Regions from separate parts of the Bradyrhizobium sp. GW821-FHT13H05 genome, predicted to be linked through region 2. Evidence: predicted binding sites of a transcription regulator. Region 2 holds the regulator's gene; the other holds the start of a gene.
What was found. Region 2 encodes HrcA, which represses chaperone genes, less so after heat shock. Its sites were predicted from a motif close to GTTAGCACTCNCNNNNNGNGAGTGCTAAC; they were not measured.
Positions count from the first base shown of each region.

Region 1: the regulator HrcA is predicted to act here: its motif matches at 4,331-4,359, upstream of AC1RR3_RS11815 (co-chaperone GroES).

Region 1 is NZ_JBXAPO010000003.1:610,537-618,426, forward strand. Features, by position in the region: gene AC1RR3_RS11795 (cysteine hydrolase family protein) at 1-350, opposite strand, end outside; gene AC1RR3_RS11800 (LysR family transcriptional regulator) at 478-1,311, shown strand; gene lepB (signal peptidase I) at 1,448-2,194, shown strand; gene groL (chaperonin GroEL) at 2,290-3,930, opposite strand; gene AC1RR3_RS11815 (co-chaperone GroES) at 3,974-4,288, opposite strand; gene AC1RR3_RS11820 (usg protein) at 4,692-4,979, shown strand; gene AC1RR3_RS11825 (cupin domain-containing protein) at 5,158-5,697, shown strand; gene AC1RR3_RS11830 (LysR substrate-binding domain-containing protein) at 5,866-6,786, opposite strand; gene AC1RR3_RS11835 (amino acid ABC transporter substrate-binding protein) at 6,965-7,890, shown strand, end outside.
Region 2 is NZ_JBXAPO010000005.1:460,091-467,980, forward strand. Features, by position in the region: gene dnaJ (molecular chaperone DnaJ) at 1-233, opposite strand, end outside; gene dnaK (molecular chaperone DnaK) at 478-2,379, opposite strand; gene AC1RR3_RS18870 (hypothetical protein) at 2,773-3,714, shown strand; gene pncA (bifunctional nicotinamidase/pyrazinamidase) at 3,984-4,706, shown strand; gene grpE (nucleotide exchange factor GrpE) at 4,723-5,328, opposite strand; gene hrcA (heat-inducible transcriptional repressor HrcA) at 5,427-6,515, opposite strand; gene rph (ribonuclease PH) at 6,679-7,392, shown strand; gene rdgB (RdgB/HAM1 family non-canonical purine NTP pyrophosphatase) at 7,404-7,890, shown strand, end outside.

The DNA of each region.
Region 1 (7,890 bases), on a different contig from region 2:
AGGCGCGCCTGCAAATCAGTGCCGGCAAACGCATTCGGCAACTCCTTCTCGATCACCAGCTCGCCGGCACGGGGCTGAAGCTCGGCGACGATGGCGCCGCGCTCAGTGCCGCGATCGAACAGGCCCCCGGCCTTGCCGCGATGGGCGATATGGATGATCGCGGCTCCGCTGTCGCGGGCCCGTGCCAGCAGCGCGGCCGCCCGGGCGATGGCGGGCCCCGCGTCGGGCAAGGCGAGAGGGCCTGCGAGATATTCGTTCTGGATATCGATCAGCACCAGCGCGGCGGCGCCAAGACGCGGCGGGGTGAGATCGGCGCCGGCGAGCTGCAGCAGGGTCTTTGCGGTCGTCATGGTCTTGGACATCTCCGGGCAAAAGGTGCCGCAAACATAGCCCCGGGAGTGCCTGCCGATATGCAGGGATATTGCAGCGGGTGGCTGCAATATTGCAGGCATCTGCCGGCCGGTATAACCTCACGCCATGAACTGGGACGATCTGCGCATCATCGCTGCCGTCAGGGACGAGGGCACCTATGCCGGCGCCAGCGCGCGGCTGCGCATCGACGAGACCACGGTCGGGCGCAGGCTGTCGCGCATCGAGCGTGCGCTTGGTTTGCGTCTGTTCGAGGCCGCCGACGGTGTCCGCAGGCCGACGCGGAGTTGCGAAGCGGTGCTGGCGCATGTCGAGGCGATGGCCGAGCATGCCGCCGAGATCGGTCGCGTTGGCGCGAGCCTGGCAGGTCTGGTGGGACGCCTGCGCATCGCCTCGACCAACACGGTCGCCGAGGAGGTGCTGTCGCCGCGCGCGAGCGACTTCCTGCGCGCTCATCCCGGCCTGACGCTGCAATTCCTCACCTCGAGCGAGAACGTCAGATTCTCGCGCTGGGAGGCCGATCTCGCCATCCGCCTGCGCAAGCCCGACAAGGGCGACTTCGCGATCTCCAGGCTCGGTGACATCAAGCTCTATTATTTCGAGCCCGTTGCGACCGAAGGCGAGCCGATGCTGTGCGCCTATCCGGACGAGCTCGGCGCCATTCCCGAGATGCAGTTCCTGCGCACGATGAAAGCGCGCGCACGCTGCGTCACCGACAATGTTCGCGTCATCCGTAGCCTGATCCGCGCGCATCAGGCCGCCGGCGTGTTGCCGGAGCATGTTTGCGCGGACTTGCTCGGCGATCGCCGCCTGCGCGCCATGTTGCTGCCGAAGCGGCGCGATGCCTGGCTGCTCGTGCAAAACCACCTCAAGCGCGACGCGGCAACGCGCGTGACGATCGACTGGGTGAGGGCGTGTTTCCAGGACATGTCGCGGAATTGACGTCGCGACTCAGTCGTCCGAAACTCCATGACGATTTTCGTCGCCCGGCCGATCGAGAGGGGCCCAGAGGGGATTGCGCGCGCGCAAAGGTTGCGTAAGCTCGCGATGACGATCATGGTTTCGATCAGGCAGGCGCATGACCACTCTTGAGCAAACGAGCCGCCCCTCGGCGCAATCGCGGGAATGGAAGGCGATCGTCATCCTGATCCTGCTGGTGCCGGTGCTGTGGTCGCCGCCGTTCCTGTTTCGCTCCTTCCTGTATCAGCCGTTCAACATCCCCTCGAACTCGATGGTGCCGACGCTGATGGTCGGCGACTATGTCTTTGCCGCGAAATATGCCTACGGCTACGACCGCTATTCCTTCCCGCTCGCGCCGTCCTGGATGTCGGGCCGCATCTTTGCCGCCGATCCTGATTACGGCGACGTCGTCGTGTTCCGACTGCCGAAGGACATTTCGGTCGACTACGTCAAGCGTGTGGTCGGCCTGCCTGGCGACCGCATCCAGATGCGGCAGGGGCAGCTCATCCTCAACGACCGGCCGGTGACGCGCGTGGCTCTGAAGGACGTCTACGCCGGCTCGGCCTGCGGGGCGGACGACGGCGCAAAGGCGAAGCGCTGGCGCGAGACGCTGCCGAACGGCGCGAGCTACTTGACGTACGACTGCATCGATAACGGCTTTCTCGACAACACCAGCGTCTTCACGGTGCCGCCGGGGCATTTCTTCGCGCTCGGCGACAACCGCGACAACTCCACCGACAGCCGCCTGATGTCCGCGGTCGGCTTCATCCCGATGGACAATCTCGTCGGCAAGGTGACGCGGATCTTCTGGTCGCTCGATCCCGACGGCCGGCTGCGCGGCGAGCGGATGGGGAAGGTGTGGTGAAGGCGGCACCGTCATTCCGGGCTACGAAGTTGATGAACAAAACAAAAACCCCGGCATCGCTGCCGGGGTTTCGTAGTCCTTGAGGTCGTTGGACCTTAGAAGTCCATGCCGCCCATGCCGCCGCCCGGGGGCATCGCGGGGCCGGCGCCGCCCTTCTTGGGCAGCTCGGCAACCATGGCTTCCGTGGTGATCAGGAGCGCGGCAACCGAGGCTGCGTTCTGGATCGCGGTACGGACCACCTTGGTCGGGTCGATGATGCCCTTCTTGACGAGGTCGCCGTATTCACCGGTCTGGGAGTCGAAGCCGTAGGCGTACGACTTGTTCTCCAGCACCTTGCCGACGATCACGGAGCCGTCTTCGCCGGCATTGATCGCGATCTGGCGAGCGGGAGCCGACAGCGCCTTGCGCACGATCTCGACGCCGGTCTTCTGGTCGTCGTTCTTGGTGCGCAGGCCCTTGAGCTGCTCGGAAGCACGGAGCAGGGCGACGCCGCCGCCCGGGACGATGCCTTCCTCGACCGCAGCGCGGGTCGCGTGCATCGCGTCATCAACGCGATCCTTGCGCTCCTTCACCTCGACCTCGGTCGCGCCGCCGACGCGGATCACCGCGACGCCGCCTGCGAGCTTGGCGAGACGCTCCTGGAGCTTCTCACGGTCGTAGTCCGAGGTGGTTTCCTCGATCTGCGCCTTGATCTGCGACACGCGCGCCTCGATGTCGGCCTTCTTGCCGGCGCCGTTGACGATCGTGGTGTTCTCCTTGTCGATCATCACCTTCTTGGCGCGACCGAGCATGTTGAGCGTGACGTTCTCGAGCTTGATGCCGAGATCTTCCGAGATCGCCTGGCCGCCGGTCAGGATCGCGATGTCCTGCAGCATGGCCTTGCGGCGATCGCCGAAGCCCGGAGCCTTGACGGCCGCGACCTTCAGGCCGCCACGGAGGCGGTTGACGACGAGGGTGGCGAGGGCTTCGCCTTCGACGTCCTCGGCGACGATGACCAGCGGCTTGCCGGTCTGCACCACGGCCTCGAGCAGCGGAAGCAGCTCGTTCAGCGAGGAGAGCTTCTTCTCGTTGATGAGGATGTAGGCGTCGTCCATCTCAACGCGCATCTTGTCGGCGTTGGTGACGAAGTAGGGCGAGATGTAGCCGCGGTCGAACTGCATGCCCTCGACGACGTCGAGTTCGGTCTCGAGCGACTTGGCTTCCTCGACGGTGATGACACCCTCGTTGCCGACCTTCTTCATGGCGTCGGACAGGAACTTGCCGATCTCCTGGTCGCCGTTCGCCGAGATGGTGCCGACCTGGGCGATCTCTTCGTTCGAGGTGACCTTCTTGGAGTTCTTGACGAGGTCCGCAACGACGGCCTCGACCGCGAGGTCGATACCGCGCTTGAGGTCCATCGGGTTCATGCCGGCGGCAACTGACTTGGCGCCTTCGCGCACGATCGCCTGGGCCAGCACGGTGGCGGTGGTGGTGCCGTCGCCGGCCGCGTCAGCGGACTTGGAGGCGACTTCGCGCACCATCTGCGCGCCCATGTTCTCGAACTTGTCCTCGAGCTCGATCTCCTTGGCGACGGTGACGCCGTCCTTGGTGATGCGGGGAGCGCCGAACGACTTGTCGAGCACGACGTTGCGGCCCTTCGGGCCGAGCGTGACCTTCACCGCATTGGCGAGGATGTCGACGCCGCGAAGCATCTTGTCGCGCGCATCGACGGAGAATTTGACTTCTTTAGCTGCCATCTGGATTTTTCCTTAGGTGTTAGCTGGGAGAGAGAGGGGGCTCTTAGGCCGCCTTCTTCTTGGAAGCGGGGACGTCGAGGACGCCCATGATGTCGCTTTCCTTCATGATCAAGAGATCGACGCTGTCGATCTTGACCTCAGTGCCGGACCACTTGCCGAACAGCACGCGGTCGCCGACCTTCAGGTCGATCGGGATCAGCTTGCCGGCTTCGTCGCGGCCACCAGGGCCGACGGCGACGACTTCGCCCTGCGAAGGCTTTTCCTTGGCAGTGTCGGGAATGATGATGCCGCCAGCGGTCTTCTCTTCTGCGTCGATGCGCTTGACCACGACGCGGTCGTGAAGCGGACGGAATTTCATGCAGTCCTCCTAAGCATTTGCTCAGATTGATGTTTTAAGGGTGTTAGCAATCGATACCCGCGAGTGCCAATGCGGGTGAAGCTCAAATAAGCCAGGATATTTGCGGGGGCAAGGGCTTCTAGCAGAAAAATAAGCACTCGAAAGCGCCGTCTGCCAGTTTCCTTTACCATCGTTAACCGCCTCGGAGGGCCTCTTCGAGGCCCCCTTGGGGGACCGTATTAGCACGGAGTCATGTCTGCTGCTAACGCATTGAATTTCAACAGCTTGTTAAACTTTTGGGCTTGAGATGGATTGTCAGTTTGCGTCACATTTCTCTCATGTGAGCGCATCTCCACCGGGTGGCTCGTAAGCAGCGTACCGGAAAGCCACCCCTTGAATATGCGCTCCTGCAAAGGAGGTTGGCATGGTCTCGCGGGTTGGGGTTGTTTCCGACGACTTCCGGAAACAGGTGTTGGGTTACGGGCTGACGACGGCGGAAATCCTCTACCGGATGCCGGATCATCCCTCGCTGCTTCAGACCTATGTCTGGCAGAACTACGATCTCTTCCCGAAATTTCCGGCGCTGAAGGATTTCCTGGCGTTCTGGCAGGAGAAGCTCGACGGTCCGCTCTACTCGGTGACCGTCGCGCACTCCAAGCTGATCAAGCCGGCCGAGCTGCGCGCCGTGGATGGCGTGTTCCGGCTGCATTGAGGCGGGATTTCGTGGGGTGGATTAGCCCCGCGGATTGCGCGAAGCGCAAACCGCTGGGCGCAATCCACCAACTTCGCTCCGCGCTTGCGGATGCATGGTGGGTTACGCTGACGCTAACCCACCCTACGAACGCGCATTCCGTGCTAGCCTCCTCCCATAACAACAGGGGAGGCCGCGCATGGCCAAGAAGGTGAAATCGCGCAGCGCAGTGCAAGTCGCGGTGAAGAAGCGGAGCGGAGCCAAGGTCGCCGTGCGACCCGTTGCGCGCAAGGTCGTGAAATCGAAGGCAAGCAAAACGCCGGCCAAATCAGCGGCGAAAAAGCCCGCCCGTCCCAGGCAGCGCATCGCCATCAGCCATCACCGCGAGGAAGACTTCAAGGCCGACGGTCTTCGCACGTACGCAAAATACCGCGACCTCGGTATTGCCGAAGCTTCGCATGGCTTGGCACAGGCCCACGTGATCCGCCTGCAAGGCCCCTGCGATCCGCATGAAGTGTCGAAGCTGCACTTCCATGATGTCGACTTCCAGATGGTCTACGTCCTCAAGGGCTGGGTGAAGACCTACATGGACGGGCAGGGCGAGACGCTGATGAAAGAAGGCAGCGCCTGGACCCAGCCGCCGAAGATCAAGCACATGATCCTGGACTATTCGGATGACGTCGAACTGCTGGAAGTGATTTTGCCGGCGGAGTTCAAGACGGTTGAGTTGAAGGCGTAGGTGATCTCGCCGTCGGCAATGCGAGCGCAGCAAAGCAATCCAGGCTGTCACTGGGGAAAGATTCTGGATTGCTCTGCTGCGCTCGCAATGACGGGCTCCTGTAGCCCGGATTGCGCTTCGCTCCATCCGGGCTACGGCAGCCAACAGCCCCCGGATTGCACTGGCCGATTACCGCTCGAGATAGCCCAGTTCTTCGCTCATGATCTTGCGAGCATATTCGCCAAAGACATCGATCAACCGGCCGCGCGCCGCGTAGGGTGGATAGAGCAGCGCGATCGTGACGGGGACAGCCGGATTGAAGGGACGCGTGATCAGAGCCGCGCCGGTGCTTTCGTCATGCGCGGCGATCGGGTTGATAATGCTGATGCCGAGATCCGCCGCGACCAGGGCGCAGACCGATGCGCCAAGATCGGTCTCGGCAACGATGCGGCGCGTGACGCCCGCCTGCGCGAAGATGGTATCGATACGATCGTAGAGCGGGCTGCCGGTGGCGAAGGAGATGAAGGCCTCGTCGGCAAAATCGGCAGCGCGCAGCGTCTTCTTCTGCGCAAGACGATGCCCCTTTGGCATGATCGCGACGCAGCGTGTCTTGAGCACCGGCTCGACATGCACCCCCGCAACCTCGTCGTAGAGCATGGCCAGCCCCATGTCGCAAAGCCCGGAACTGACCCAGTCGTGCACGGCGCTCGCCGTGCCGGATCGGATCGAGACCATCACATGCGGATAGTCCACTTTGAAGCGCGCCGCGATGCGCGTCAGCAGGCCGCCAGCCAGGCGCGGCATCGCCGCAACGCTTAGCCGCCCCATGCCGAACGAGCGGATGCTGGCTGCGCTGGCCTCCAGTCCGGCCAGGCCGATGAAAGTCTTCTCGACCTCCTGGAAGAAGCGCGATCCGTCCACGGTCGGGCGGAGGCGGCCGCCACTGCGGTCGAACAGCGGGAATTGCGTGATCGCCTCCAGCTGTCCGATCAGGCGGCTGATCTGGGGCTGCGAGGTGTGCATGCGCTGAGCCGCCTGCGTCATCGATCCCGTCACGAAGACTGCGCGAAAAGCCTCCACATGCTTCAAGCCCATGCGTCTGGTGGCCATATCAAATCCGTATAGGAGAGTGTGAAACTGGAATTTCCATCTGATCGGGCTTTTGGACGATAGTCCAGAGCATCAATCCGTTCGCATCGAGGTGTCCCGTCGTTGCTCACCCGCCGCGGATGGCGTCACGGACATTTGCCAAGAGATTCGTCAAGAGATTCGCCAAGAGAGGGACGACATGAAAGCGACAACGATCAAGGCACTCGCCAAGCTATTCGCCAAGGCGACCGTCGCTGTCGTTCTTCTGTCCAGCGAGGCCGTGGCCCAGGGGGCGGGCAGGCTGGACAAGATCCGTGAGAACGGCTCGATCACATTGGGATACCCCGAGACCTCGGTGCCCTTCGCCTATCTTGACGCCAACCAGAAGCCCATCGGCTACAGCGTGGAAATCTGCGAACAGGTGGTGCAGTCGATCAAGGCGGCCCTCAAGCTCCCCAAGCTCGAGATTCGCTATGCTCCCATAACTTCGGCCACACGTATTCAGCTGCTCGCCAACGGCACGATCGATCTCGAATGCGGCAACACGACCAATAATATCGAGCGCCATAAACTCGTCGCCTTTGCTCCGACCACTTTCGTTGCGCAGGTCGTTCTCGTCGCGCGGAGGGATGGCGGGGTCGATGTCAACGACCCGAATTCGTTTCGCGGCAAGGCGATCGCCGCCCAGGCCGGCGGCCAGACTTTCAAGGTGATTACGCTGATCAACGCCAAGAACAATCTTGGTATCACGGTCGTGCCGGGCAAGGACACCGCCGAGACCTTCCTGATGCTGTCGACCGGCCGGGTGGCCGGCACCGCCAACGATGACGGTCTCGCCTACGCCACGGTTGCCACGTCAAGGACGCCGGATGACTTCGTGATCGGCAGCAAGGGGCTCGAGACGGCGCCTTACGGCATCGTCGAACCCAAGGATGATCCTGCTTTCAAGAAGGTCGTCGACGAGGCCGTGATCGACATGATGAAGAGCGGACAGATTGCGGCGCTCTACGACAAATATTTCAATTCACCGATCCCGCCGCATGGTCTCAACCTGAAATTTCCGATGAGCGCCGCCCTCAAGCGGGCGCTGGCCAACCCGACCGATTCCGGCGATCCCGCAGCCTA
Region 2 (7,890 bases):
TCGAAGGCCGCATGGCCGAAGCGGTCATAAGCGGCGCGCTTGTCCTTGTCCTTGAGGACCTCGTAGGCCTCGTTGATTTCCTTGAACTTGACCTCGCTGGTGTCGTCCCCGGGATTGCGGTCCGGGTGGAACTTCATCGCCAGCTTGCGGAAGGACGATTTCAATACGGAATCGTCAGCGGTGCGTTCGACTTCGAGGGTTTCGTAATAGCAGCGCTTGGTGGACGTGGACATGTTCAACTCGGTCTATCCAATCGCGATTCAAGTCGGAGCGAAACAACGCCGCCATGCGACGATATAGGCGTCCCTCCGCCCTGCGGCAGAGGGCAGCACGGCGGGATTCAGGATAACGGCTGGAAATTGATCGATCGTAACGGGAGCGTGGCCCGTTCGGCCCGGCACGAAGGCCTCCCCCTCGATGGGGGAGGCCGGTAGCGCGTGTGGGGTCCAAGCCGTCCGCATCATGACCCTCTTGGGATCAGGCGGACTTCTTGTTGTTCTTGTCGTCGTCGACTTCGGTGAACTCCGCGTCGACGACATCGTCCTTGGCCGCATCCCTCTTGGCATCGGCCTCGGCCTGCTGCGTGTACATGGCCTCACCGAGCTTCATCGAAGCCTGCGCGAGCGTCTGGGTCTTGGCCTTGATCGCCTCGGCGTCATCACCCTTCAGCGCTTCCTTGAGGTCGCCGACGGCATCCTCGATGGCACGGCGCTCGGTCTCGCCGACCTTCGAACCGTGCTCGGCAAGCGCCTTCTCGGTCGAATGCACCAGACCATCCGCCTCGTTCTTGGCCATGACAGCCTCGCGGCGCTTCTTGTCCGCCTCGGCATTGGCCTCGGCGTCCTTGACCATCTTCTCGATGTCGGCTTCCGACAGGCCGCCGGAGGCCTGGATGCGGATCTGCTGCTCCTTGCCGGTGGCCTTGTCCTTGGCCGAGACGTTGACGATGCCGTTGGCGTCGATGTCGAACGTCACCTCGATCTGCGGCATGCCGCGCGGAGCCGGCGGAATGCCCATCAGGTCGAACTGGCCGAGCATCTTGTTGTCGGCCGCCATTTCACGCTCGCCCTGGAAGACGCGGATGGTGACCGCGTTCTGGCTGTCCTCAGCGGTCGAGAACACCTGGCTCTTCTTGGTCGGGATCGTGGTGTTGCGGTCGATGATGCGGGTGAACACGCCGCCCAGCGTCTCGATGCCCAGCGACAGCGGGGTCACGTCGAGCAGCAGCACGTCCTTGACGTCGCCCTGGAGCACGCCGGCCTGGATCGCGGCACCGATCGCCACGACTTCGTCCGGGTTGACGCCCTTGTGCGGCTCCTTGCCGAACAGCTGCTTCACGACTTCCTGGACCTTCGGCATGCGCGACATGCCGCCGACCAGAACCACTTCGCCGATCTCACCGGCGGTGAGGCCGGCGTCCTTGATCGCCTTGCGGCAGGGCTCGACCGTCTTCTGCACGAGATCGTCGACCAGCGCTTCGAACTTGGCGCGGGTGAGCTTCATCGTCAGATGCTTCGGGCCGGTCTGGTCCGCGGTGATGAAGGGCAGGTTGATCTCGGTCTGCGTCGTCGACGACAGCTCGATCTTGGCCTTTTCAGCGGCTTCCTTCAGGCGCTGCAACGCGAGCTTGTCGTTGCGCAGGTTGATGCCCTGCTCCTTCTGGAATTCGTCGGCGAGGTAGCCGACCAGGCGCATGTCGAAATCTTCGCCGCCGAGGAAGGTGTCGCCGTTGGTCGACTTCACCTCGAACACGCCGTCGCCGATTTCGAGAATGGAGATATCGAACGTGCCGCCGCCGAGGTCGTACACGGCGATCGTGCCGGCCTTGGTCTTGTCCAGACCATAGGCGAGCGCGGCCGCGGTCGGCTCGTTGATGATGCGGAGCACTTCAAGGCCCGCGATCTTGCCGGCGTCCTTGGTCGCCTGGCGCTGGGCGTCGTTGAAGTAGGCGGGAACGGTGATGACGGCCTGATCGACCTTCTGGCCGAGATGGGCTTCCGCGGTTTCCTTCATCTTCTGCAGGATGAAAGCAGAGACCTGCGAGGGCGAGTAGGTCTGGCCGTCGGCCTCGACCCAGGCGTCGCCGTTGGAAGCCTTCACGATCTTGTACGGAACGAGCTTCTTGTCCTTCTCGACCATCGGGTCGTCGTAGCGGCGGCCGATGAGGCGCTTCACTGCGAAGAACGTACGCTCCGGATTGGTAACGGCCTGGCGCTTGGCAGGCTGGCCGACGAGGCGCTCACCGTCGTCCGTCACGGCGACGATCGAAGGCGTCGTGCGCATGCCTTCGGAATTCTCGATGACTTTGGCGTTTTTGCCATCCATTACGGCGACGCACGAATTCGTGGTGCCGAGGTCGATCCCAATGACCTTTCCCATGGTCCTGATATCCTTGTTTTTGCGGCAGGTTGGCTGGGCCCAGAAGGCACCCGAACCGAAACCCCCTAAGATCAAACATTCGCGATATTGCGATGGTTGACGCTCATATAGGAGGGGGGGAGGGGGCCGCAAGGACCGAAGCTACGTTTCGGCCGTGAAAACATTGGGTTTTGGACGATCATATCCGGGCTCGACCGCCCTTGCGGGTGAGGAAATATTAACAGGTCCGGGAATTCGCGGACCCCGCCACCGCCATCTGCCCCACCCTGTTACGGCAAGGCCAAACCCGCTAAAAGGCGACCGGCCGACAGCCGCGCTGAGGCCGCTTCGCGCGACAAAGCGGCCCGGTGGCCGACCATCGAACGGCCTCAATGTGAACCAATCAGAGTGCCCATGAAGCTGATCCGCCCCCTCGCCGCGCTCGCCCTCCTCATTGCCACCGCGCTTCCGGCCATGGCCGCCGACGCCGTCTACCCGCCCGGACTTCGTCTCGGCATGGTGCCGCTGGTCGGCCTGAGCACGGCAAAAACCTTTCCGGGCTTCGAGAGCGAGGACGGCGGCGTCAAGGTGCTGATCACCGAGCTGCCGCCGGCCGCCTATGGCGAGGTCGTGAGCGCCTTCAACGCCAATCCGGCGGGCACCAATGGCGTCAAGCAGGACAAGATCGAGACGCCGGCTGGCCTTGCCTATTTCACCACCGAGAGCGGCAAGGCCGGCGAGACGGCAGTGAAGCGCTATTCGATGATCGTGCCGGGCGCCGGCTTCTCCGGCTATGTCGCGGTGCAGATCCCCGAGAATGCGACCAAGATCTACACCGACGAGGCGGTGCGGCAGATGTTTGCGAGCACCGTCACCCGCAAGCAGGTCTCGGCCGACGAGCAGATCGCTCTGATGCCGTTCAAGATCACCGATCTTGCCGAGTTCAAGGACATCCGCACGCTGGCGCCGGGCTCCAGCATCATCCTGGCCGACGGCGACGAGAGCACGGGTTACGAGTCGAAGCCGTTCATGATCCTCGGCCTGATCGGCGCCACCCCGCAAGCCGCCGACGACCGCGCCCGCTTCGCCCAGGAGGCGGCGCTGCAGATTCCCGGCGTGCGCGAATCGCGCGTCACCATGTCGGAGCCGATCCGCATCAACGGCCAGCAGGGCTTTGAGACAAGGATCGACGGCGTCAGCGGCAAGGACAAGACCCCGGTCACCGTGGTGCAGTGGATTCGCTTCAGCAACGGCGGCGCCTCGCTGCGTATCGTCGCCAGCGCCCCGCGCGAGCAGTGGCCCACCGCCTTCACCCGCTTCCGCGCCGTGCGCGACGGGATTCAGCCGAAGGGCTAGCTGCATCTCCGAACGAGATGCACTCCCTCCCCCGCCTGCGGGGGAGGGCGGCGGAGAGGGTGTTTCCGCAACGGGACAATCCCCCAGAGGACAGAACCCTCACCCGCCGCGCTTCGCGCGCCGACCTCTCCCGCAAGCGGGCGAGGTGCACCGAGTGTGCGGCTCACGCTCGATTACTCACCAGAACCGGCTGCATTTTCGGGCTTCTGTTCGTATACGAACGGAACTAGGCTTGCCTCCCGTTGGATCATCCCAAGGGGAGGCGAACGATGCTCGATCGACGACAAATCCTGGCAGCGCTTGGGACCACGGCGCTTTCGACCCTCATGCCAACCGCGCTGTTTGCGGCCGCATCGATCAAGCCCGATGATGCATCCGCGCTGCTCGTGATCGACGTGCAGAACTGCTTCCTGCCCGGCGGCAGCCTCGCGGTGAAGGAAGGCGAGCAGGTGGTGCCCGTCATCAACAAGATGGCGAAGGCGTTTTCGAACGTGGTGATGACGCAGGACTGGCACACGCCCGGCCACATTTCGTTTGCGTCGGTTCACTCCGGCAAGAAGCCGTTCGAGACCGTCGACCTTCCCTACGGCAAGCAGGTGCTGTGGCCCGACCATTGCGTGCAGGGCACCGACGGCGCGGCGCTGTCGAAGGATCTCGCGATCCCGCACGCCGAGCTCATCATCCGCAAGGGTTTTCACAAGGACGTCGACAGCTACTCGGCCTTCCTCGAGGCCGACGGCAAGACCTCGACCGGCCTTGCCGGCTATCTGAAAGGCCGCAAGATCAAGCGTGTCTTCGTCGCAGGCCTCGCGACAGACTTCTGCGTCGCCTGGACCGCGCTCGACGCGCGCAAGGCGGGTTTTGAGGTCTACGTCGTGGAAGACGCCTGCCGCGGCATCGACACGCAGGGCTCGCTCGCAAAGGCCTGGGCCGATATGGCCAAGGCCGGCGTGAAGCGGATTCAGTCCGCGGATATCGCGGCGAGCGCGTAAGCGACGCTTACGCCGCTCAGTTAGCTTCGTTGCTGTTCGCCGCGGGCGCGGCCTTCGCACCGCCCTTGGCGACACCGACCAAGGCGGGACGCAGCACGCGCTCGCCGATGGTGTAGCCGGCCTGCATGACCTGCACGACGGTGCCGGCGGGCACTGACGGATCAGGCACCTCGAACATCGCCTGCTGGAAGTTCGGATCGAACTTCTGGCCTGACGGATCGAATTTCTTCACGCCGTGCTTTTCCAGCGCGTTGAGCAGCGAGCGCTCGGTAAGCTCGACGCCCTCGATCAGCCCCTTCAGGCCGGCATCGGCATTGGCCCGCGCTTCCGCCGGAACGGCATCGAGCGCGCGCTGGAGATTGTCGGCGATGTCGAGCACGTCACGGGCAAAGCCGGTGACGCCGTAGAGCTTGGAGTCAGCGACCTCCTTGGCGGTGCGCTTGCGCAGGTTCTCCATCTCGGCCAGCGTCCGCAGCATGCGATCGCGCGCCTCGGCGGCCTCCTTCTGCAACAGCTCGACCGAGCCGGGCTCGGGATCGTCGGGCATGATGTAGGGCTTCGACGCCACGGGCTCGCCTGTCGGCGCGGTCGTGTCTTCGGGTTGCCGGTCTCGATCGGTCATCGGCTCTCTTTTCGAACTCGTCTTACGGGATTTTGCTGGCCCGGATATCGTGCTTCGGGCGCCGAAAATCAAGCGCCCGTGATCGAAGGAGCCGCCGGTCAGCCCCCCAGAAGCCGGCTGACGATGCGGGCGGCGTAATCCACGGTCGGGATCACACGGGCATAATTCAGCCGCGTCGGCCCGATCACGCCCAAAACACCGACGATATGGCCGGCGGCATCCCGATAGGGCGAGATGATCGTGGAGGACCCCGACAGCGAGAACAGCTTGTTCTCGGAGCCGATGAAGATGCGTACACCCTCAGCCGTCTCGGCCCGGCCGAGCAGATCGATCACGCCGCGCTTGGTCTCGAGATCGTCGAACAGCAGCCGAACGCGTTCCAGATCCTCCAGCGCGTGCAGATCTTCCAGCAAATTGGCGTGGCCGCGGACGATGAGCTGGCGATCCTCATTCTCGCCGCCGGACCAGCTGGCGATGCCGGCCGAAATCACCTTCTGGGTCAGCTGATCGAGCTCGGCGCGGGCTTCCCCGAGCGCGGTTTCGAGTTCGAGCCGTGCCTCGGCCAGCGTGCGGCCGCGGATGCGCGCATTGAGGAAATTGCCGGCCTCTGTCAGCGCCGAGGAGGGAACTCCGGGCGGCAGCGTCAGCACGCGGTTTTCAACCTGGCCGTCCTCGCCGACCAGGATCACCAGTGCCTTCTCCGGTTCCAGCCGGACGAATTCGAGATGTTTCAGCCGCGAATTGGATTTTGGCGTCAGCACCACGGCGGCGGCGCGGGTGAGCCCGGATAGCCGCGTCAGCGCTTCCGACAGCGCGGCCTCGACCGATTGGGCGTGGCCCACCGACGTCAACTGGCTCTGGATCGACTGCCGCTCGGCGTCATTGAGGTCGCCGACCTGCATCAAGGCGTCGACGAAGAAGCGCAGGCCGAGTTCCGTCGGCAGACGACCGGCCGAGGTGTGCGGCGCATAGATCAGGCCGAGCTGTTCCAGATCGGCCATGACATTGCGGACCGAGGCCGGCGACAGCGGCATCGCGATCAGCCGGGAGATATTGCGCGAGCCGACCGGCTCGCCGGTCGCCAGATAGCTTTCGACAATTTGACGAAAGATGTCGCGGGAACGCTCGTTGAGCTGGGCGAGGCCTGCGCGCGGCGCGATCAGATGGATCGGATCGTGATGGGCCACAGACGGCAACTCCTCTCAGGTGCTTACAATTTGGCCATCGGAACGGCCCCTGACAAGCGTGGTTTTGCACTTGGCTGGGGACCGAAAAGGCCTTGCCGCCCACCCTCACCCCACCTACAAGCACCGCGAATAGGCTTTTCCCGAGAGTTTTGGAGGATTTCCCATGCGGCCAAGCCGCCGTGCGCCCGACGAATTGCGCCCCGTGACGCTGGAGCGTGGCGTGGTCAAATATGCGGAAGGCTCGTGCCTGGTGAAATTCGGCGACACCCATGTGCTGGTTACCGCCACGCTGGAAGACCGCCTGCCGCCGTGGCTGAAGGGCCAGGGCCGCGGCTGGGTCACCGCCGAATACGGCATGCTGCCGCGCGCGACCTCGGAACGCACCCGCCGTGAAGCCTCCGCCGGCAAGCAGAGCGGCCGCACCGTCGAGATCCAGCGCCTGATCGGCCGCGCGCTTCGCACCATCGTCGATCTCGAAGCGCTCGGCGAGCGCCAGATCACGGTCGATTGCGACGTGCTGCAGGCCGACGGCGGCACGCGCACGGCCTCCATCACCGGCGCCTGGGTCGCGCTCGCCGATTGCATCAGCTGGATGAAGGCGCGCAACATGATCAAGGCCAAGGTGCTGCGCGACAACGTCGCCGCGATCTCCTGCGGCATCTACAACGGCACGCCCGTGCTCGACCTCGACTATGCCGAGGATTCGGAAGCGCAGACCGACGCCAATTTCGTCATGACCGGCGACGGCCGCATCATCGAGGTGCAGGGAACCGCGGAACGCGAGCCGTTCACGCAGGACGAGCTCCTGGCGCTGATGGCGCTGGCCCAGAAGGGCATCGCGCGCCTCGTGGACTTGCAGAAACTGGCCGTCGCGTAGTCAATAGGCCCATGCACCGCCGAATCACCGGAAAGCTGATCATCGCCACCCACAATCCCGGCAAGCTCGCCGAGATGAAGGAGCTTTTGGCACCTTACGGCATCGAGGCGGTGTCGGCGGGTGAGCTCGGCCTGCCCGAGCCTGACGAGACCGGCAACGACTTCCGCAGCAATGCCGCGATCAAGGCGATCGCGGCGGCGCAGGCGACCAAGCTGCCGGCCTTCGCCGATGATTCCGGCATCGTGGTCGATGCGCTCGACGGCGCTCCCGGCATCTACAGCGCACGCTGGGCCGGCCCCTCCAAAGACTTCACCGCGGCAATGACGCGGATCGAACGGCTGTTGCAGGAACGCGGCGCGACCACGCCCGACAAGCGCAAGGCTCACTTCGTCTCCGCGCTCTGCGTCGCATGGCCCGACGATCACCTCGAAGAGGTCGAGGCGCGCGTCGATGGCACGCTGGTCTGGCCGCCGCGTGGCACCGCCGGCTTCGGCTACG